Regions from separate parts of the Kitasatospora sp. NPDC059408 genome, predicted to be linked through region 1. Evidence: riboswitches for the same ligand, from Rfam matches in the RefSeq annotation. Region 1 holds a riboswitch; each other region holds the start of a gene.
The links. Region 1 has a riboswitch for S-adenosylmethionine ahead of ACFXDE_RS25010 (aminotransferase class V-fold PLP-dependent enzyme). Riboswitches for the same ligand answer to the same signal wherever they lie in the genome.
Positions count from the first base shown of each region.

Region 2: another riboswitch for S-adenosylmethionine. It lies ahead of ACFXDE_RS13290 (IclR family transcriptional regulator); the one in region 1 lies ahead of ACFXDE_RS25010 (aminotransferase class V-fold PLP-dependent enzyme).
Region 3: another riboswitch for S-adenosylmethionine. It lies ahead of thrC (threonine synthase); the one in region 1 lies ahead of ACFXDE_RS25010 (aminotransferase class V-fold PLP-dependent enzyme).

Region 1 is NZ_JBHYWI010000039.1:72,405-79,820, forward strand. It holds gene ACFXDE_RS25000 (hypothetical protein) at 1-72, shown strand, start outside; gene trpD (anthranilate phosphoribosyltransferase) at 189-1,265, shown strand; SAM riboswitch class IV at 1,375-1,492, shown strand; gene ACFXDE_RS25010 (aminotransferase class V-fold PLP-dependent enzyme) at 1,545-2,957, shown strand; gene ACFXDE_RS25015 (Lrp/AsnC ligand binding domain-containing protein) at 2,961-3,242, opposite strand; gene ACFXDE_RS25020 (rhomboid family intramembrane serine protease) at 3,284-4,066, opposite strand; gene ACFXDE_RS25025 (hypothetical protein) at 4,269-4,532, shown strand; gene ACFXDE_RS25030 (NYN domain-containing protein) at 4,673-6,112, shown strand; gene ACFXDE_RS25035 (NlpC/P60 family protein) at 6,313-7,350, shown strand.
Region 2 is NZ_JBHYWI010000016.1:19,843-27,258, reverse strand. It holds gene ACFXDE_RS13325 (amidase family protein) at 1-642, shown strand, start outside; gene ACFXDE_RS13320 (NB-ARC domain-containing protein) at 704-1,774, shown strand; gene ACFXDE_RS13315 (serine/threonine-protein kinase) at 2,019-3,377, shown strand; gene ACFXDE_RS13310 (hypothetical protein) at 3,439-3,930, opposite strand; gene ACFXDE_RS13305 (hypothetical protein) at 3,957-4,631, opposite strand; gene ACFXDE_RS13300 (hypothetical protein) at 4,637-5,053, opposite strand; gene ACFXDE_RS13295 (hypothetical protein) at 5,273-5,569, opposite strand; SAM riboswitch class I at 5,683-5,825, shown strand; gene ACFXDE_RS13290 (IclR family transcriptional regulator) at 6,024-6,737, shown strand; gene ACFXDE_RS13285 (threonine/serine exporter family protein) at 6,807-7,416, opposite strand, start outside.
Region 3 is NZ_JBHYWI010000127.1:10,901-18,316, forward strand. It holds gene ACFXDE_RS41505 (hypothetical protein) at 13-648, shown strand; gene ACFXDE_RS41510 (hypothetical protein) at 645-995, opposite strand; gene groL (chaperonin GroEL) at 1,087-2,706, opposite strand; gene ACFXDE_RS41520 (cold-shock protein) at 3,017-3,217, opposite strand; gene ACFXDE_RS41525 (ubiquitin-like small modifier protein 1) at 3,762-4,040, opposite strand; gene thrC (threonine synthase) at 4,064-5,344, opposite strand; SAM riboswitch class I at 5,362-5,494, opposite strand; gene ACFXDE_RS41535 (glucosyl-3-phosphoglycerate synthase) at 5,637-6,665, shown strand; gene ACFXDE_RS41540 (trehalose-6-phosphate synthase) at 6,931-7,416, shown strand, end outside.

The sequences.
Region 1 (7,416 bases):
GTCGCGCTGGCCGGGGCGGTGGCCACGCTGCTGCGGGCGCGCCTGGCCAAGCGGGCCCCCGCGACGCGCTGAGCGGCGCCGTCTCAGTACTAGAGAAGACAGGGCCGGAGGTACCCCGCCGCTCGATAGGCTGACTCCATCCGTACGGACGTCCCCCCTGGGGGAACCGACAACAGCTGGAGTCAGCCATGGTGAACGTGAACCCTGCGAACGGTGGTACCGACCCCGCGCAGGTGGTCCGCACCTGGCCGGACCTCCTGGCGGCGCTGTTGAAGGGGGAGGACCTCGACCGCTCGGCCACCGCGTGGGCGATGGACCGGATCATGAGCGGCGAGGCGTCCCCCGTCCAGGTCGCCGGGTTCATGGTGGCGCTGCGGGCCAAGGGCGAGACGGTCGACGAGATCAGCGGCCTGGTGGACGCGATGTACGCGCACGCCGAGCCGCTGGACATCCCGGGCCCGGCGGTGGACATCGTCGGCACCGGCGGCGACCGCGCCAAGACCGTCAACATCTCCACGATGTCCGCGATCGTCGCGGCGGCCGCCGGTGCCAAGGTGGTCAAGCACGGCAACCGGGCGTCCTCCTCGGCGAGCGGGTCGTCGGACGTGCTGGAGAAGCTCGGCATCGCCCTGGACCTGTCGGCCCGGCGGGTCGCCGAGGTGGCCGAGGAGGTCGGGCTCACCTTCTGCTTCGCGGCGAAGTTCCACCCGTCGATGCGGCACGCCGCCACCGCCCGGCGCGACCTCGGGGTGCCGACCGCGTTCAACATCCTCGGCCCGCTGACCAACCCGGCGAAGGTCACCGCGCACGCCGTCGGCTGCTTCGACACCCGGCTCGCCGGGCTGATCGCGGGCGTCCTCGCCCGGCGCGGCTCCACGGCGCTGGTCTTCCGCGGCGACGACGGCCTGGACGAGCTGACCGTCACCACGACGTCGCAGGTGTGGATCGTGCGGGACGGCATCGTCACCGAGACCGCCTTCGACCCGCGGGACGTCGGCATCGAGCTCGTCGGCATCGAGGCGCTCCGCGGGGCGGACGCCTCCTACAACGCCGAGGTCGCGCGCCGGCTGCTGGCCGGGGAGCGCGGGCCGGTGCGGGACGCCGTCCTGCTCAACACGGCGGCGGCGCTGGTGGCGCTGGACCTGACGGACGCGCCGCTCGCCGAGCAACTGGCGGCCGGCATGGAGCGGGCCGCGGCGGCCGTGGACTCGGGCGCGGCGCAGGAGCTGCTGCGGCGCTGGTCGGAGGCCACCGGCCGGGACTGACAAGCGAGTTGAGGGGCCCGTGGCAGTTCGTCGCCGCGGGCCCCTTCGGCTGTCCGGATGGTGGATGCCTGTTTGACCACCGGGCGGACGCGACCTAGAGTCCTGTCCAGGTCATGAGTGACAGCGACAAGCCCCAGCTTGCTGTCCGGCAACCCTCCGTCCGTGGCGGGGTGCCCTGGGTGAGGACCGGGCCACGCGGCGAACCGTCCGCGAGGCAAGCGCGGACGCCCGACGACTAGCACTCCCGGGGTCCCTCGACCTCCGAAGGAGTGCATCCTCATGTCTCTCGCCGCCCAGCCGTCGCCCACCACCGCCCTTCTTGCGACGAGCTCCGCCCGCCCCCTTTCGAACGCCCCCCTCGCCGTCCTCGGCCACGACGTCCAGGTGCCGCTCGTCAACGGCGAGAAGGTCGGCTACGCGCCGCTCGACTACGCGGCCAGCTCTCCGGCGCTGCAGCGGGTGTGGGACGACGTCGCCGCGTACGCCCCCTACTACGGCAGCGTGCACCGCGGCGCGGGGTACCTCTCGCAGCTGTCCACCGACCTGTTCGAGCAGAGCCGCCGGACCGTCGGCGAGTTCCTCGGCCTGCGCGAGGGCGACCAGGTGGTCTTCACCCGGGCCACCACCGACTCGCTCAACCTGCTCGCCGCCGCGCTGCCGGCCGGCACCCGGGTGTTCGCGTTCGAGACCGAGCACCACGCCTCGCTGCTGCCCTGGGCCCACGCCGGGCTCGACGTCGCCTACCTGCGCGCTCCCCGCTCGCACGCCGAGGCCGTCGCCGCGCTGGACGCCGCGCTCGCCGGGGCGCCCGAGGGCCCGAAGCTGCTGTGCGTCACCGGCGCCTCGAACGTCACCGGCGAGCTGTGGCCGGTCGCCGAGCTCACCGCGACCGCGCACCGGCACGGCGCCCGGGTGGTGCTGGACGCCGCGCAGCTCGCCCCGCACCACCGGGTCTCGGTGGCCGAGCTGGACGTCGACTGGATCGCCTTCTCCGGCCACAAGATCTACGCGCCGTTCGGCGCCGGGGTGCTGGCCGGCCGGGCGGACTGGCTGGACGCGGCCGAGCCGTACCTGGCCGGCGGCGGCGCGACCCGGACGGTGGCCCGGGAGGCCGACGGCTCGGTGGCCGTCCAGTGGCACACCGGCCCGGCCCGGCACGAGGCCGGCTCGCCGAACGTCATCGGCGCCTACGCCATCGCGTCCGCCTGCCGGGCGCTGAGCGAGGCCGGCTTCGACGCGCTGGAGGCCCGCGAGCAGGCGCTGATCGCCCGGCTCACGGCCGGGCTGGCGGCGATCCCGCAGGTCAAGGTGCTGAGCCTGTTCGGCTCCGACTCGGCGCGGGTGGGCGTGCTGTCCTTCGTCGTCCGGGGCTGGAACAGCTCGCACTTCTCGGCCGCGCTCTCCGCCGAGTACGGCATCGGCGTGCGCGACGGGCTGTTCTGCGCGCACCCGCTGGTGCGCACGCTGCTCGGCGACGAGGACGTGGCGCCGTCCGAGTGCGGCGCGCCGGAGCCGTCGCTGCCGGGCGAGCGCAGCCTGAACGCCATCCGGGTCAGCTTCGGCGCCGGGACCCCGGACGAGCACGTCGACCGCTTCCTGACCGCCGTCCGCGAGCTGGTCACGGACGGCGCGGCGTGGAACTACCGGAACGAGGGCGGCCGTTGCGTCGCCGACACTCGCCGTGAGGACTGAGGACTACTCGTCCAGGCCGAGCGCGAACGCGGCCTCCAGGTCGTGCTGGGAGTAGGTGCGGAAGGCGATCTGGGTTTCGGTGTGGGCGACGCCCGGGACCTTGTTCAGCCGGCCCGGGATGACGTCGGCCAGGTCGTCGTGCTTGCGCACCCGCACCATCGCGACCAGGTCGTAGCCGCCGGTCACCGAGTACACCTCGCTGACGCCCTCGATGGCGGCGATGGCCTCGGCGATCTCCGGGATGCGGTCGACACTGGTCTTGATCAGGACGATGGCGGTGATCACTGTTCCGGCTCCTTCGTGGGGTGGCGCCAGCGTATCGGGCCTCAGCCGGGTCGTCTCGGGGGGTGACCGACGACGGTGCAGGCGTAGAGGAAGCCGGCGCAGAAGCCGATCACGTGGACCAGGTAGGCGACCCCGGGCCCGGCCGAGTGCACCGACCACCACTGCAGGGCGAACCAGAGGCCCAGCACCAGCCAGGCCGGGAACCGCAGCGGCAGGAAGAGCAGCAGCGGGACGAGCGTCGTCACCCGGGAGCGCGGGTGGAAGCGCAGGTAGGCGCCCAGGACGGCGGAGATCGCGCCGGAGGCTCCGATCAGGACGCGGGTGGAGTCCGCCGAGTGCGCCTCGGCGAGGGCGAAGCCGTACGTCGCGAGGCTCCCGGCGGCCAGGTAGAAGAGGAGGAAGCGGGCCCGGCCGACCCGCCGTTCGACGGTGGGGCCGAAGACGTGGAGGAAGAGGAGGTTGCCGGCCAGGTGCAGCCAGCCGGCGTGCAGGAAGAGGCCGGTGAGGACGGAGACGGCCGGGCGCTTGCCCGGCGTGGGGGCGGCCGGGCAGCCGGGGACCGGGTCCGGGGCCTCGGCGAGCTGTTCGGCCGTCAGCGGGCGCCCGGCCAGCAGTTCGGCGGGGACGGCGCCCCAGCGCTGTTCGTACCGCTGCTCGGCGCAGAGCCGGGCCTGCCCGGTGCCGTAGAGGGGGTTGAGTCCGGCGGCCGGCCCGAACAGGAAGACCAGGGTGTTGAGCGCGATCAGGGCGTAGGTGACCGCCGGGGCGGGCACCGCGGGGCCGCGGTCCCGCGCGTCGGTGTGGCCGGGGGCCGCGAGCGCCATGCGGCCAAGCATCCCTCCGCGGGCCCTCCGTGACACCGCGCTGTACGGCAGGTGGACTAGCCGTCCCGATCGCCCGAACCGGTGGCCGTGATGGTTGCCCCAGGCAATAGGCTTGGGGCGGGCATTCCCGCCTCCCGCCGCCGATGCCGGGGCTCCGGGGGGAGCGCCTAGCCCACCCAGGGACCACCCGAGAGGACCCCCGATGACCGTCCCCGCTCTGACCGCCGAGACGCGTTGGCGCTGCACCCTGTGCGGCAACCTCACCCGCTTCGACGTGACCCGCTCCGCGCGGGTCACCGAGTTCCTGCACTTCGACCTGGCCGGCGAGTCCAAGGTCGAGGAGACCGAAGTCCTGAGCGAGACGGTCGAGACGGTGCGCTGCCGCTGGTGCAACGCGGTGGACCAGGTCGAGCTGGTCGCCCGCCCGGGCGCGGACGACGCGGCGGTCGAGGCCGAGCAGGGTTGATGCCCCGCCGGTGCGGTGGACGGTGCACGGCACGGCCGTCCGCCGCACGGGACAATACAGACAGAACGCACGGAGCGTGACGACAGGGACGGCGGCCGCGGGGCCGCACCCGTTGGACCAGGATCGGAGCCGAGGACGTGGTGGACGCAGCGAGGGAGCCCGCCGGACCGCAGGGGCAGCCCGCTGCGGAGCCGGCCGCCGGGACGGCGGGGGCCGCCGACGGTGCCGCCGCGTCCGGAACCGCCGCGGACCCGGGAGCCGGCCGTCCCGCCGAGAAGCTCGACCGGCCGCTGCCGGAGGGCGTGCGCCGGCGCGTGGTCGGCCTGGCCGCGGACGCGCTCGGCGGACTGCCGCCCGGTGAGCTGCCGCAGAGCCTGCGTCAGTACGCCAAGTTCACCCCGGCCCGGCGGGCCAAGTACGCGGCCACGGCGATCGCGGCGGCGCTGGAGTCGGAGCCGGCCTTCCGGCTGCGGATAGCGGAGCGGCTGCGGCTGGGCCAGCCGGACCTGGTGAAGGCGCTGGAGTCGGGCAGCGTCCCCGGCGCCGCCGATCCGATGGACGTCGCGGCCGCCGCCTACCTGGTGCGGTCGGCGGGCTGGAGCCGGCTGGTCGCCGAGGCCGGCGAGGAGGCCGAGCGGGCCGGCGCCGAGGGCGCGGCCGCGGAGGCGGCCCGGCTGGTGGAGAAGCTGCAGGCCGAGCTGGCCGAGGTGCGGGCCGGGGCGCGCGCGGACCTGGACCGGCAGCGGGCCGAGTCCGAGGACGTCCGGCGGGAGGCCGACTCGCTGCGCAAGAAGGTGCGTTCGCTGGAGAGCGACACCCGCCGGGCGCAGGCCGAGACCCGTCGGCTGGCCGGCGAGCTGGAGGCGCTGCGCGCGCAGGCGGCGACCGAGCGCAGTGCGGCCGAGAGCGAGGCCCGGCGGCTGCGGCACCGCGTCGGCGAGCTGGAGACCGCCGCCGAGCAGGGCCGCCGTTCGGCCCGCGAGGGGCGCAGCGTGGAGGACATGCGGCTGCGGCTGCTGCTGGACACCGTGCTGCAGTCGGCGCAGGGGCTGCAGCGCGAGCTGGCGCTGCCGGTGTCGCAGATCCGTCCGGCGGACCTGGTGGAGGCGGTGGTGCCGGGTTCGGCCTCGCCGCACGACGTGGCCCGGCGCGGGCTCGCGGAAGACGATCCGGCCCTGCTGGACCAGCTGCTGGCGATCCCGCAGGTGCACCTGGTGGTGGACGGCTACAACGTGACGAAGACCGGCTATCCGACGCTGCCGCTGGAGCAGCAGCGGCTGCGGCTGCTGGGCGGGCTGGCGATGCTGGCCCAGCGCACGCAGGCGGAGGTCACGTGCGTGTTCGACGGGCAGGACCTGGACGTGCCGGTGATCATGGCGCCGCCGCGCGGGGTCCGGGTGCGCTTCAGCCGGACCGGCGAGACGGCGGACGAGCTGATCAGACGCCTGGTGCGGGCCGAGCCGCAGGGCCGTCCGGTCGTGGTGGTCTCCGCCGACCGGGAGGTCGCGGAGGGCGTGCGGAAGGCCGGCGCGCGCCCGGTCGCCTCGGTTCTGCTGCTGAACCGGCTGGCGCGGCCCTGATTCCGTGCCGATGGGGATGACGGCCGCTCAGCGTCCGGTTTGCGGTGATGTGCGGATTCGGTGAAGCGGCGTGGGGGCTCGGAGTTCACGCCTTTGGGGGAGTGGCGCAATGCCTGGATGTTCACTAGGGTCTGGCGTCAAACCTATTTTCCGGATTTCTCACCCGAACCGGTGAGTCCATGGAAGAAGGAGCAGGTCCCTTGGCCTCCCACCGCCGTCCCAAGCAGCCGAGCCGCGCGCGGGTCTCCGTGCTCACCGCTGCTGCTGCGACCGCGGTCGCGCTCTCCGCCCAGGTGGCCGCGCACGCCGCGCCGCAGCCGAACAAGACGGACGTCAAGGCGCAGATCGACGAGCTGCAGCAGGAGCAGGAGCAGGCCGCCGAGAAGTACAACGGCGCCAAGGAGCGGGCCGACCAGCTGCGCAAGCAGGCCGACCAGCTCCAGGACCAGGTGGCCCGCGGCCAGGAGCAGATGACCCAGCTTCAGACCGGCCTCGCCGGCGTGGCGGGCGAGCAGTACCGCACCGGCGGCATCGACCCGTCCGTCCAGCTGATGCTCTCCTCCGACCCGAACAACTACCTGGCCAAGGCCTCCAGCGTGCAGCAGGCCACCGCCACCGAGACCGACGCGCTCAAGGGCCTGCTGGACCAGCAGCGCCGCCTGGACCAGGAGAAGGCCGAGGCCGCCGCGGTGCTGGCCTCCCTGGACTCCACCACCAAGGACCTGAACCAGTCCAAGGCGGACGTCAACGCCAAGCTCAAGCAGGCCCAGGACCTCCTCAACTCGCTCAGCGCCTCCGAGCGCGCCGCGCTGAAGGCCCAGCAGGCCCAGGACGACCGCGCCTCGCGCGGCACCGACCGGGTCGACCTGAGCAGCCTGCCGCCGGCCAGCGGCTACGCGGCCGTGGCCGTGGCCAAGGCGATGAGCAAGCAGGGCTCGCCGTACGTGTGGGGTGCCGTCGGCTCCAGCACCTTCGACTGCTCGGGCCTGATGCTCTGGTCGTACGGCCAGGCCGGCGTCTCGCTGCCGCGCACCTCGCAGGAGCAGGGCCACTACGGCACCCGGGTGCCCTCGCTGGACCAGGCCCAGCCCGGCGACCTGGTGATCTACGGTCCCGACATGCACCACGTCGCGATGTACATCGGCAACGGCATGGTGGTGCACGCGCCGCACACCGGCGACGTCGTCAAGGTGATGAAGGCCGACGCGATGCCGATCAACACCATCCGCCGGGTCTGACCCCCCGACACGCCGCGGGCCGGCGCGACGGCCCTGTGATCCGCGCCACCTCCCGAGCGGGGGTGG
Region 2 (7,416 bases), on a different contig from region 1:
CTGACGGCGGCGGGAGTGGAGTGGGTCCCGGTGGACACGGCACACCTGGTCGCGTACGACTCCCGGGTCGGGTTCCCGCTCGTCTTCGGCGAGTTCGGCGCCGCGCTCGGCCGCTACCTCGACGGGCACCGCACCGGGCTCACACCCGCCGACGTGCTCGACGCGGTCGCCGACCCGGTCATCGCGGAGACGCTCAAGGCCACCGCACTGCCCACCGCCCCCGGGTACCCGGGCCCCGCCGTCCTGCGCGGCGCGCTTGCGGAGCGGCAGGCGATGCAGGCCGCGTACGACGAACTCGTCACCGCCCACGGCCTGGACGCGCTCCTGAGCCCGACCGTACCGGTGTGCGCCCGGCCGCTGCACCGGTACGAGGAGTCCCTGCCCCTCAACGGCCGTGACGTGCCGACGTTCCCCACCCTGATCCGCAACACCTCGCCGGCGGCCACCGCGGGCCTGCCCTCACTGACGGTCCCGCTCCCGGTCACCGGCTCCGCCCCCGTCGGCGTCCAGCTCATCGGGCGGCGGACGGCCGACCGGGACCTGCTCGCGGTGGCGGCGCGGATCGACGGTCTCCTGCGGCCCGAGGCGGCGGACCCGGCGACCGGGCACGATCCGACCGGTCGTCACGGGGAGGCCCGATGAAGGCCATCCCCGGTCCCACCCGCTCCCGGATGTCGGACCGGGCGCCTACACTCGCCCCGTGATGCGGGAGGAGCGGACGGGCGGGCCGGATCCGGCCGGGGCCGCCGATCTGGCCGAGTTCATCCGGGCGTTGGAACGGCTGCGGCTCTGGGCGGGCGGGCCGTCCCTCCGGACGCTGGCCAAGCGGGTCGGGCCGCTGCTGCGCCCGCCGCAGCCCGTCTCCCACAGCACCGTCGCCGACGTCTTCAAGCCGGACCGCCGCCGGCTCGACCAGGACCTCGTCCTGGCCGTGGTCCGGGCACTCGGCGTGGGGGAGGCCGACGCGGCCCGCTGGCGGGCGGCCTGCACGCGGGTGCACTCCGACGCGCGGGCCGGCGGACCGGTCGGCGTCCTGCGGCAACTGCCCGCCGATCTCGCCACGTTCACCGGTCGCGAGCGCGAACTCGCGGCGCTCATACGTCACTTCGGCAGAGCGTCAGCCGTGGTGTCGACGATCGAGGGCCCGGCCGGGATCGGGAAGACCCAACTCGCCCTGCACGCCGCACACCGCCTCGTCCGCGACGGCCGGTGCGCCGACGTCCAGCTGTACGTCAACCTGCGCGGCAGCGACCCCGAGCACCCACCGGCCGATCCGGACGCCGTACTCGGCATGTTCCTGCGGCAGTTGGAGGTCCCCGCGAAGCACGTCCCGACCGGACCGGCCGAGCGCGCCGCCCTGTTCCGCGAGCGGATGCACGGCAAGCGGGCCGTCGTCGTGCTGGACGACGCCGCCACCACCGGCCAGGTCCGCGCGCTCCTGCCGGCCTCCCCGACGTGCCTGGTGCTGATCACCGGCCGGCACACCATGACCGGCCTGGAGAACGCCGAACCGCACCGACTGGGCGCCTTCACCGAGGAGGAGGCGCTGCTGCTCCTGACCAGAGTGGTGGGCACCGGCCGGGTCGCCGCCGAGCCCGAGGCCGCCGGGCGGATCCTCCGGGCCTGCGGGTACGCCCCCGGAGCGGTGTCGGCCGTCGCGTCCCGCCTGCGGTCGAGACCGGCCTGGCACCTCGCCGACCTGGAACGCCGCCTGTGCCGCCCTTCGACCGGAGACCACCCGCCACGTGTCCACCGGACCGTCGGCACGCCATAGGCGGAAAGGCACCTCCCGCCGCGCGGCGGATCCGCCGGAGGCTGCCCACCCCTCCGGTGACGATCACTCACCCCCAAGCGGTCGATCTTCGGCCGTTCGCCCGCGTCAATCCGGCGTGTACGGCATGATGCAGGGCCAGGGGCCAAAAGGCCGAGAGGGCCAAGGGCCGGCAGCCGGGGAGCGTGGGCGAGTCGGCGGAGGGCCGGACGGTCCTCGACGACGAGGCGGACGAAGCGGGCGGGGCATGATGATGCGGGACCAGCTCCTGGGGGGCCGCTACCGGCTGGTGCGGCAGCTCGGCGAGGGCGGCATGGGGCAGGTGTGGGAGGCGCTGGACGAGACGCTGGGCCGCAGCGTCGCGGTCAAGGTGATCTCCCTGCTCGCGGGTGACGGAAGCCGCGGGGACGAGGCCCGCGCCCGATTCCTGCGCGAGGCACGCATCACCGCCCGACTGCAGGACCCGAACATCGTGACCATCCACGACCTCGGCGAGACCGGCGAGGGGAGCGAACGGGCCCCGTTCCTGGTGATGGAGCTGGTGCGGGGCGAGGGCCTGGACACGATGCTGCGCCGAGGCGCCGTCGCCCTCGCCGACGCGGCCCGATGGGGCGCACTGATCTCGGACGCGCTCGCCGCGGCGCACGCGGCCGGAGTCACGCACCGGGACATCAAGCCGTCCAACGTCCTCATCACGCCGTCGGGCACGGTGAAGGTCCTCGACTTCGGCATCGCGAGGGCGGCCGACCCCTACGCGACCGGGGACCGGCTCACCCGGACCGGGTTCATCGTGGGCACACCCCCCTACATGGCGCCCGAGCAGGCACGCGGCTACCCGGAACCGCGCAGCGACCTGTACGCCCTCGGCTGCCTCCTCTTCGAGATGATCACCGGCCGCCTCCCCTTCCAGGCCCCCGACGCCATGGGACACCTCACGGCACACCTCACCCAGGAGCCGCCCGCACCCAGCTCGGTGTCCACGGGGGTTCCCTCGGCGTGGGACGACCTCGTGCTGAGGCTGCTGGAGAAGGACCCCGACCGGCGGTACGCGAGTGCCGCCGAGGTCTCCCTGGCGCTACGGCACGTCGACGACACCTCCGAACCTGCCGGAAGCCCCGCACCCTCAGGAGGACGGACCGACCGACGCCCCTCCACGGCAGCGACGGCCCCGCTCCCGCCTCCGGCCCCCACCCGCAGAGAGAGCAGCCCCCGTCCACGGCCGGACACCGGATCGACGCGGGCGCTGGACCGCTATGACGTCGCGGCGTGGTCGATCATCCTGGGGCAGGCACTCCTCTCGGTGTGCCTGTGGGTGTTCTTGCTCTTCACGGCCTTCAGGATGGGAATCGGGCTTTCGTCCGTTCTGATCACCTGGATTTACACGGCAGTACTCAAAGCGCGCTCCACCGGTCTGACACGTGTGACGGGGCGCGTGGCCGCGGCAGGCGTCATCGGACAGATCGCAGTGTTCGTGAGCCAGACCTGGGGCCGCCACCTGGCCCTCTCGGAGACGTGGCCCTACTTCACCGTGTTCGTCCTGACCATCGCGGCGTACTGCTACCGCGACATCAAGACCCGACGGGCGGCCCGCGCGATCGCGGCCTGACCCGGGTGTGCGCAAAGGCCGGGGAGTCGAGGACTCCCCGGCCTGCCTGCGAGAGGACCGCCTATGCGGGCGGGGTGCGGAAGATCTTGGTGAAGCTGTCCAGGGTGCCCCCGTTGGCGGTGAAGCCGAGGTAGGCGGCGCCGGTGGCGGCGAGGCCGAGGAGGACGCCGAGGTAGGTGCCGACGTCGGCGCCGGCGTCGATGAAGGCGGACTGGCCGACGGGGATCGACGGGTAGGTGAGCCAGCGCAGCAGGACGATCACGGTGGCGATCAGCGCGAGCACGAGATTGGTGGCGTGGCCCTGGCGGGCGGGCAGACCGCGGCCGATGGCGGGGAGGGCGGCCATGATACCGACGGCCACGAGGGCGACCATCGGGATCCAGGCGCCGGCGCCCACGTCCCAGGCGTTGCCGCTCGCCGCGTACTGGGTGAGGAGGCCCGTGGCGCCCGACTTCTCGGAGACGGTGTACCACGGGAGGAAGCTGTCGATGAACGCGATCACGCCGATGGCGGCGAGCGCTCCGGACTGGACGCTGATCTTGACGGGCTGCACGGGTCCGAACCCTTCTCTGGTGGTGTTCAGTTGAGGCTCTGCGGTCCTTGCCCGGGCACCACTTCGCACGGGCTCTGGTTGCCGTCGGTGAAGGAATCGGGCCCGACGAACCAGCTGCACCACGTGTAGGCCTCGGGCAGGATGAAGGTCTTCGTCTCGCCGCCGCCGGTGCTTCCGCCGCAGGCGTCGGTCCGCACGGTGCCCGTCGTCCACTTCATGACGACCCCGTACAGGGCGTAGGCGGTGGTGCCGGGCGGCACCTGGATGGCGACCTTGGTGTTGGTGGACTTGGACGACGTGCGGGAGACGGACGAGTCGGTCCGGTGCTCGTAGTCGAAGACGGCGTTCGCCTGGCCCTCGGCCGCGGGGACGAAGGCCGAGGCGCCGGTGACGAGCGCGGTGCCCGCCACGGCGACGTGGGCCTTGACCGTCGTGCTCTCCGACTCCTGGATGGAGAGGGTCTGTTCGCGGGTGGTGCTCACCGACCAGGTCTCCGTCGAGCCGGTCTGGTTCTGCGACATCTGGGCGTCGACGACCTCCAGCGCCGTGCCGCCGTCCTTGACGTTCGTGTAGACGTAGGAGGTGTCGCACTTCGGCGGAGGGGCGGCCGCGTGGCCGGAGCTGCCGCAGCCGACGAGGGAGGTGAGGAGCGCGACGGTCACGAGGAGCGGCGCCGCGCTGCGCGCCGGTCGGATCGTCATGGTCCTCACCCGACCTTCAGGGAGAGGGACTTGACCACCACGCCGTTGTAGAGCGCCTGGACCTGGACGCTCCCCGCGATGGCGAGGTCGATCTGCTTGGTGTAGACGTGCCGGCCCTGGGCGACCGTGACCGGCAGGCTGCGTGCCTCGGGTTCGGACTGCCCGCCGCGGACCAGGTCGAGTTGTACCGTCCCGCCCGCGCCGCCCGCGTCGGTGATGAAGGCCACGTAGGCGGTCTGGCCGACCGGGAACGTGGTCGAGGCCCCGGTGATCCGCTGCTGCCCGGTGTCGAACCCGGTACCGGTCACGAGGTCCTGCACGCCGTCGTGGGCCTGGCTCGTGCCGGAGGAGCAGGCCGCGGCGGCGCACAGCGCCACGGCGACCACCCCCGACCGCACGACCGGACCCTGGCGACCGTTCATGTGCTCGCCCTCCGCTCGGGGACGGTCGAGAAGGGGACCGTCGGTAAAACGGTAGAGCTCCGGTCGCGGCTCGGTGAGGGATATGCGAAGTCGTGGCACTGCCGCTTCGAAACCGTGACAGATGTCCGGATCCGCGACGCGAGCGCCCCGATTCGGAACGGAGGTTTCGGTGATCTTCCTTGAGTAGAACAGAATGTGACGGACGGTCAGGCGGACGCTCTACGGGGCGGCCGTGCCACCCTCGCCCAGGACGGGCGCCACGAGCCGGTGGAGGTCGGCGGCCTGCGGGGCGGGGACGTGGGTGGCCAGGGCCTCGGCGATGGACGCGGCCCACTGCGCGCGGGTGATCCGCCCGAGCAGCAGCGGGAGGTCGCGCTCGGGGGCGAAGGCGATCTCCGTCGTCGTGCCCGGGGCGAGGCCGGTGGCCCGTTCGAGCCGCGTCACCTCGTCGCCGTCGTAGAAGCGGATGACGCCGTCCAGGTCGCAGAGCAGGGCGTCGAACGCGAGGTCGGTCATGGCTGGCGATCATGCCAGAGCCCCGCCGACCGGGCCCGGCGGGAGCCGTGCTCCCACGAAGGAGGAGGGGGGAGTTTGGCGGGCGGGGCGGGGAGTCTTGTATCGTTCCTCGCGAATCATCCAGAGGGGTGGAGGGACCGGCCCTACGAAGCCCCGGCAACTCCCCGTTCGACCCGGCGTCCGAAGTACGCGCCGTGCCGTCCGGGATCAGTGCCAACTCCGGCCTGTCGCCAACGTGGCGCGGGAAAGATGAGGAGACACGGTGCTCTCTGTGCTGTCCTTCGCCCGGGCGCTTCCCGCCCCGGCCCTTCCGCGTACCCGTCTCGTGCCCGGCGCAGGCATCCGGCCGACTTCTCCGGCCCGTTCTCGCTGACCACCCCCGCGCTCCCCGCGGGGAGCCCCCGCGTGCCGAACCCACCCGTCGGCCGCGGATTCGAGACTGGAGTACCCATCCATGGAGCTCACGAGCGGCGTCGGCGTGCTCGACAAGGCCACCGCGATCCTCGCCACCCTGGAGTCCGGGCCCGTCACCCTGGCCGGACTCGCCGCCGCCACCGGCCTGGCACGCCCCACCGCCCACCGGCTGGCCGTCGCGCTGGAACACCACCGGCTGGTCACCAGGGACCTCCAGGGCCGGTTCGTCCTCGGCCCCCGGCTCGCCGAGCTGTCGGCGGCGGCGGGGGAGGACCGGCTGCTGGCCGCCGCCGGGTCGGTGCTCGTGCACCTGCGCGACGTCACCGGCGAGAGCGCCCAGCTGTACCGCCGTCAGGGCGAGGTCCGGATCTGCGTGGCCGTCGCGGAGCGGCTCTCCGGTCTGCGCGACACGGTGCCGGTGGGGGTCACGCTCCCGATGAAGGTCGGCGCCGCCGCCCAGATCCTGCTCGCCTGGGAGGAGCCGGAGCGCCTCCACCGGGGGCTCCAGGGGGCGCGCTTCACGGCCACGGCCCTCAGCGGCGTACGGCGGCGGGGCTGGGCGCAGTCCATCGGCGAGCGCGAGCTCGGGGTCGCGTCCGTGTCGGCGCCGGTGCGCGGGCCGTCCAACCGGGTGGTGGCCGCGGTCACCGTCTCCGGCCCGATCGAACGGCTCACCCGGCATCCGGGCGCGCGCCTGTCCCAGGCCGTCATCGAGGCGGCGAACCACCTCACCGAGGCGCTGCGCCACCCGTGACCGGCCCGGCCCCGGCCCCGGGCCTGAGGCGTCGGCTCAGGCCCGAGGCCCCAGGCCCGGGGCGTCGGCTCAGGTCCGAGGCGCCGGCGTGAGGAGCGCCGGACGGGGAATGCGGCTGATCACCGAGCCGATCAGGGTGCCGATCGACACCCCGAAGACCGCCGAGACGGCCGCCAGCACCGACTGGGCCCCGTTGCCCACCTCGATCTGGGCGGTGTTCAGCAGGCCGAAGGAGCCCGGCACGACGATCCAGAACGCCGGCAGGTAGAGCACCTGCCAGAGCGGGCCGCCCGGCAGCCAGTGCACGAGGGTGGCGGCGACCGCGGCGGAGACCGCCCCGGCCAGGCCGCCGATCGCCGCGCCGTGCTCCGAGCCGATGACGACCTGGACGGTGACGCTCACCGCGATCACCGCGACGATCCACGGAACGGCGCTCGGCGGGGTGTTCACGTTGATCACGACGCCCGCGACGGCGATCGCGAGGCCGAGCCCGATCACCCACCAACTCGGCTTGGCCACCTGCACGTTGGCCAGCGCCGAGGCGGGCATGCCGATCGCGGTGGTGGCGGCGGCCACCCCGGCGAGGAACAGCGCGAGCTGCACCGCGCCGGACACCAGCCGGGCCGTCCCGGCGCTGGCCGAGCCCGCGGCGATCTCCGACAGGCCGGTGACCAGCAGC
Region 3 (7,416 bases), on a different contig from region 1:
ACAATGGCGCCCATGCCGAACACCGAGGACCTGCTCGCCGACTGGACCGCCCTGCTCCACCGCTGCGGCACCACCGTCGACCCCGAGCCGTACGGGCGGGAGCTGCTCCGGCGCTGGGCCGAGCCGCAGCGCAGGTACCACACCACCGACCACCTGCGCGCGGTCCTGCGGCACGTCGACGGCCTCGCCGCGCACGCCGCCGACCCGGACGCCGTCCGCCTCGCCGCCTGGTTCCACGACGCCGTCTACCGGCCCGACCGCTCCGAGAACGAGGAGCGCAGCGCGGCGCTCGCGGTCCGGGCCCTGACCGCCGCCGGTCTGCCCGCCGCGCGGACGGCCGAGGTCGAGCGCCTCGTCCTGCTCACCGTCACCCACGACCCCGCTCCGGGCGACCGCGACGGCGAGGTGCTGTGCGACGCGGACCTCGCCGTGCTCGGCGGCACCCCCGAGGCGTACGCGGCCTACGCGGCCGCCGTCCGCGAGGAGTACGGCTTCGTGCCCGAGCCGGACTTCCGGGCGGGCCGGGCGGCCGTCCTGCGCCGACTCCTCGCCCTGCCCGCGCTCTACCGCACCCCGGCCGCCCACGAGCGCCTCACCGCGCCCGCGCGGGCCAACCTGGCGGCCGAACTCGAACTACTGGAGAACTAGACCAACTTGCCGACCGGCGCGACGGCGGTGCCCTGCTTGCCGCACACCCAGTGCGGGTCCGGCCCCAGCTCCGGCTCCACGCTCAGCGCGTGCGGGTCCCCGTCGGCCGCGCAGGCGGTGCACAGCGGCCAGCGCCCGTACGCCTCCAGCAGCGCGTCCTGGACGTCCTGGGCGACCAGCCCGAGCACGTACTCGGTGCCGTCCGGCCACTGCTCCAGCCACCACCGCCGGTGCGTGACGGCCTGCTCCACGAGCGAGACGACGGCGGCGTCCGCCACGTCCCGCGCGGTGAGGTCGGACAGGATCTGCGCACGGGCCTCGTGCAGGGCGGTCTCGATGTCAGCCATCCGTCGATTCTCCCAAACAACGCCGCGTGGGCGGCCCCCCGAAGGGAACCGCCCACGCGATCGGAACACCGATCCGGTCGTACGACCCGGATCAGAAGTCCATGTCACCGCCCGGCATGCCGCCGGCCGGGGCCGCGGCCTTCTCCGGCTTGTCGGCGATGACGGCCTCGGTGGTGAGGAACAGGGCCGCGATCGAGGCGGCGTTCTGCAGCGCCGAGCGGGTCACCTTGGCCGGGTCGATGATGCCCACGGCGATCAGGTCGACGTACTCGTTGGTGGCGGCGTTCAGGCCGTGACCGGCGGGGAGGTTGCGCACCTTCTCCACCACGACGCCGCCCTCAAGGCCGGCGTTGGTCGCGATCTGCTTGATCGGGGCCTCCAGCGCCACGCGGACGATGTTGGCACCGGTGGCCTCGTCGCCCTCGAGCTCCAGCTTGTCGAACGCGACGGCGGCCTGCAGCAGGGCGACGCCACCACCGGCGACGATGCCCTCCTCGACGGCGGCCTTGGCGTTGCGGACGGCGTCCTCGATGCGGTGCTTGCGCTCCTTGAGCTCCACCTCGGTGGCCGCGCCGGCCTTGATGACGGCCACGCCGCCGGCCAGCTTGGCGAGGCGCTCCTGGAGCTTCTCGCGGTCGTAGTCCGAGTCGCTGTTCTCGATCTCGGCGCGGATCTGGTTCACGCGGCCCGCGACCATCTCGCTCTCGCCGGCACCGTCGACGATCGTGGTCTCGTCCTTGGTGATGACGACCTTGCGGGCGCCGCCCAGGAGGTCCAGACCGGCGTTCTCCAGCTTCAGGCCGACCTCCTCGGAGATCACGGTGCCGCCGGTGAGGGTGGCGATGTCCTGGAGCATGGCCTTGCGGCGGTCGCCGAAGCCCGGGGCCTTGACGGCGACGGACTTGAAGACGCCCTTGATCTTGTTGACGATCAGGGTCGAGAGGGCCTCGCCCTCGACGTCCTCGGCGATGATGACGAGCGGCTTGCCGCTCTGCATGACCTTCTCCAGCAGCGGGAGCAGGTCCTTGATGCCGCCGATCTTGGAGTTGGCGATGAGGATGTACGGGTCCTCGAACGTCGCCTCCATCCGCTCCAGGTCGGTGGCGAAGTAGGCGGAGATGTAGCCCTTGTCGAAGCGCATGCCCTCGGTGAGCTCGAGCTCAAGACCGAAGGTGTTGCTCTCCTCGACGGTGATGACGCCTTCCTTGCCGACCTTGTCCATGGCCTCGGCGATGAGCTCGCCGATCTGGGTGTCGGCGGCCGAGATGGAGGCGGTGGAGGCGATCTGCTCCTTGGTCTCCACGTCGGTGGCCTGGGCCAGGAGCTGGTCCGAGACGGCGGCGACGGCCTTCTCGATGCCGCGCTTCAGGGCCATCGGGTTGGCGCCGGCGGCGACGTTGCGCAGACCCTCGCGAACCAGGGCCTGGGCGAGCACGGTGGCGGTGGTGGTGCCGTCACCCGCGACGTCGTCCGTCTTCTTGGCGACCTCCTTGACGAGCTCCGCGCCGATCTTCTCGTACGGGTCCTCGAGCTCGATCTCCTTGGCGATGGAGACACCGTCGTTGGTGATCGTGGGGGCGCCCCACTTCTTCTCCAGCACGACGTTGCGACCCTTGGGGCCGAGCGTGACCTTCACTGCGTCGGCGAGCTGGTTCATGCCACGCTCAAGGCCGCGGCGAGCTTCCTCATCAAAGGCGATGATCTTGGCCATCTGAAGTGGTCCTCCGGGACACGGTCGACTGCTCGGACCAAGGGGTGCCCGCGACGGACGGCCAAGGTGTGCGGGGGTCTATTCCCCTACCGCTCCCAGGGCCTCACCGACCCGGTCCGCTGTCACTCTCAAGCTGTGAGTGCTAACGCCAATGATTAGCACTCCGGGTGGTCGAGTGCAAGCCCAATCGCCAAGCCGGGAGCCGCCGCGGGAACGCCGACGGGCCCGCACGACGCGTGTCGCGCGGGCCCGTCGAGAAGCGAGTGGTCACCAGCCGTGGGCCGCGCCGAGCTCCTGGAGCCGGAAGGGGTCAGACCGCGCGGACCATGTCCGCCTGCGGGCCCTTCTGTCCCTGGGAGATCTCGAACTCGACCCGCTGGCCCTCCTCGAGGGTGCGGTAGCCGTCCATCTGGATCGCGCTGTAGTGGACGAAGACGTCCGCACCACCGTCGACCGCGATGAAGCCGTAGCCCTTCTCCGCGTTGAACCACTTGACGGTGCCCTGAGCCATTCCGAACTCCCCTAGTGCTGTGCTGGCCCTTCACGGTCCCGCAGGTCGCGGGCCCGGGTTGGTTGTGAAGGCCGGCCCGGGGAACCCCCCCTGGGCGCAGCCGTGCACGCCGCGATCAACCGCCCCGAACGACATCCGTGAGCGGGTGATTGCGTCGACCGCGGCTGAATGTATCCGGATCGACGCCCTCTGCAACAGGGCCCTCCGCGGTGAATTCCGGGTCCGCATCAAGGGACAGGACGGGCCGAATCGGAAGGAACTCCGCAATTCACGCCGGACATAGCGGACGGATTACACAAATCCCCTGGAGAATTCTGACATCCGCGTGACATGTTTCCCGGACCCGGTCCCCGGGCGGTCTCAACGGACGGACGGCGGAGCGGCGGTTCGCACGGGGAGGGTGAGGGGGACCCCTGTTCCCGGCCGAGCGACACTCTACTCCCACTCGACCGGGAAATATTCCCGCCGAAATGCGAGCGGCCGCCCCCGCGCACGGAATGCGGAATTCCGTGCGCGCGGGCGGCCGGTCGGAGCGGGGCGCGGCTCAGCAGCCGCCGGCCACCGCCGGAATGATCGAGACGCTGGCGCCGTCCTTGATCTCGGTCGCCAGTCCCTCGGCGAATCGCACGTCGTCGTCGTTCACGTACACGTTCACGAAACGGCGCAGCTTGCCGGTGTCGTCCAGGATGCGCGCGGAGATGCCCGCGTGGTTCTTCTCCAGGTCGGCGATGACGTCGCCCAGGGTCCCGCCGTCGGCGGTGACCTCGGCGGACCCGCCGGTGTAGGTGCGCAGGATGGTGGGGATGCGGACGGTGGCGCTCATGGGTGGCTCTCCTCGTGGGGGAATCAGGCGGACGCGAGGCCGGCGGTGCGGAAGGACTCCAGCGTCGGGCGGATGACCGCGGTCATCCCGGCATCGGCGACGGCGTCCAGGGTCTTGAGGCCGTCACCGGTGTTGATCGCGACGGTCTCCTTGGCCGGATCCAGCTGCCCGGTCTCGACCAGCTTCTTGAGCACGCCGACGGTCACCCCGCCCGCGGTCTCGGCGAAGATGCCCTCGGTGCGGGCCAGCAGCCGGATGGCGGCCACCACCTCGGCGTCGGTGACGTCCTCGACCGCTCCGCCGGTGCGCCGCGCGATGTCCAGCACGTACGGGCCGTCCGCCGGGTTGCCGATCGCCAGCGACTTGGCGATGGTGTCCGGCTTCACCGGCTTGATCACGTCCCGGCCGGCCTTGAACGCCGCGGAGACCGGCGAGCAGCCCTCGGCCTGGGCGCCGAAGATCCGGTACGGCCGGTCCTCGACCAGCCCGAGCTTGATCAGCTCCTGCAGGCCCTTGTCGATCTTCGTGAGCTGCGAGCCCGAGGCGATCGGGATGACGATCTGCTCCGGCAGCCGCCAGCCGAGCTGCTCGCAGATCTCGTACGCGAGCGTCTTGGAGCCCTCGCCGTAGTACGGGCGGAGGTTGACGTTGACGAAGCCCCAGCCCTCGCCGGCCGGGTCGCCGATCAGCTCCGAGCAGAAGCGGTTCACGTCGTCGTAGTTGCCCTCGATGCCGACCAGCTCGCCGCCGTACACACCGGCCATGACGACCTTGCCCTGCTCCAGGTCGTGCGGGATGAACACGCACGAGCGGAACCCGGCCCGGGCCGCCGCCGCACCCACCGCACCGGCCAGGTTGCCGGTCGACGAGCAGGACAGCGTGGTGTAGCCGAAGGCGCGCGCGGCCTCGATCGCGCAGGCCACCACGCGGTCCTTGAACGAGTGCGTCGGGTTCCCCGAGTCGTCCTTCACGTACAGGTTCGCGGTGAACCCGAGCTCGCGACCGAGGTTGTCCGCCTTGACCAGCGGGGTCCAGCCGGGATTCAGGTTCGGCTTCGAAGCGACGTCCGCGGGCACCGGCAGCAGCGGCGCGTAGCGCCAGATCGACGCGGGCCCGGCCTCGATGCGCTTGCGCAGCTCCTCGGCGGCCTCGCTCCCGAACTCGTACGCGATCTCCAGCGGCCCGAAGCACTCCACACAGGCGAAGCTCGGACCGAGCGGGAAGCGGGTGCCGCACTCCCGACAGGACAGGGCGGTGGCGGGGCCGAGATCCACGGATGCGGGTGCGACTGTGTCGATAGCCATGATGGCGGAGGCCTCTCTCCTCATCTTCCCCGTGGTGCGGGCGCACCACGGGCCGGAATTGGCACCTGTCCCGCCGGGGCCTGGTGAAAGCCGCGCGAGAAGGTTGCCGGGACGTCAACGGGCCGTTCCCTCAGTCCCTCTGGATGAGCATGTGAAGTTGTCGTCAGCGGTGACCCCGGCGTGCGAAGGTCCGACCGCTGTACGAAGACTGTATCCGAAGGCGCCGAGCCCGAAAGGGACCGTCCGCCACGCGAGATGGCCCGTTCCACCCCGATCCGCCGAGGAGAGTCCCGTGCCCGCCGAACCGACCCCCGCACTCCTCCCGCAGGCGGCCTCCTGGCTGGGCCGCCGCTCGTGGAGCGCGGCCGACCGGCCGGTCGACACCCTCCTGGCGGCCAAGCGCCGCACCGGCCACACCGTCAGCGTCGTCCTGCCCGCCCTCGACGAGGCGGCCACCGTCGGCGACATCGTCCGCACGATCCGGCGCGAGCTGATGGAGCGCCTCCCCCTCGTCGACGAGCTCGTCGTCGTCGACTCCGGCTCCGCCGACGACACCGCCGCCGTGGCCGCCGCGGCCGGCGCCCGGGTCGTGCCGCGCGACGGGATCCTGCCCCGGCTGCCCGCCGTGCCCGGCAAGGGCGAGGTGCTGTGGCGCTCGCTGCTGGTCACCCACGGCGACATCGTCTGCTTCGTCGACGCCGACCTGCGCGAGTTCGACCCCGCCTTCGTCTCCGGCACCGTCGGCCCGCTGCTCACCGAGCCGGACATCCAGCTGGTCAAGGCCATGTACGACCGCCCGCTCGAAGTCAGCGGCTCCGCCGGGGACCCCGACGCGGTCTTCCCGGCCGGCGGTGGCCGGGTGACCGAACTGGTCGCCCGCCCCCTCCTCAACCTGCACTGGCCGGAACTCGCCGGTTTCGTCCAGCCGCTCGGCGGCGAGTACGCGGCCCGCCGCGTACTGCTCGAACGGCTCCCCTTCCCCACCGGCTACGGCGTCGAACTCGGCCTCCTGGTCGACGCGTTGGAACTCGTCGGCCTCGACGCCCTGGCCCAGGTCGACGTCGGCGTCCGCCACCACCGCCACCAGGACGGCCAGGCCCTCGGCCGGATGGCCGCCACCATCTACCGGACCGCGCTGGAACGCCTCGACCGCGCCCACCGTCTCAAGGCCTCGGCCGACCTCGTCCACCCGCTGCTCACCCAGTTCACCCGCGACCCGGAGACCCGCGCGTTCACCGCCCACACGCACCCCGTGACGGCCACGGAACGCCCCCCGATGCACACCGTCCCCGAGTACGCGAAGCGCCGCACCGACGGGTGACAGACCCGAGCAGTGCGGCCGCTGCGATCTCGCCGGTTGTCCGGCGATTGGTTTGCGACGTCTGCCGACCGGCAACGTACCAACCGTGACTCCTCCCCCTCTCGACGAGGAGGCTTCCCACTCGACCCCTGCGGAGCCTCATGGCGGCCAAGCCCTGACCGCTGCATGTCGCAGGTCTTCGACGGTACGGCCGCGCCGCGCTCCGCTCCGCCGTACGCTCGGATTCCACCCCGAAGGGTGAACGGGTAGACCCAGAAGAGGACTCATGGCCGATTCATCGACCAAACGTTCGAGCGCGACCGTGCTGGTGGCGTCCAACCGCGGACCGGTCTCCTTCAGCACCGCGGACGACGGCACGCTGACCCTCAAACGCGGTGGCGGAGGCCTGGTCTCCGGCCTCTCCGCGATCGACGACCCGAACGCCGTCTGGGTGTGCGCCGCCCTGGGCGACGCGGACCGCCGGGCCGCCCGCGAAGCCCCCCGCGGCCGCCTCGACCTGGCCGGCCACGACGTCGGCGGACAGGCCGTCCGGATGCTGGACATCGACCCGGAGACCTTCGCCCGCGCCTACAACGGCGTCGCCAACTCGACCCTCTGGTTCGTCAGCCACCTGCTCTACGCCACGCCCACCGCCCCCGCCTTCGACGCCGGCTTCCGCACCGAGTGGGCCGCCTACGAGACGTACAACCGGGCCTTCTCGGACGCCCTCGCGGCCGAGGCCGCCCCGAACGCCGCCGTCCTGGTCCAGGAC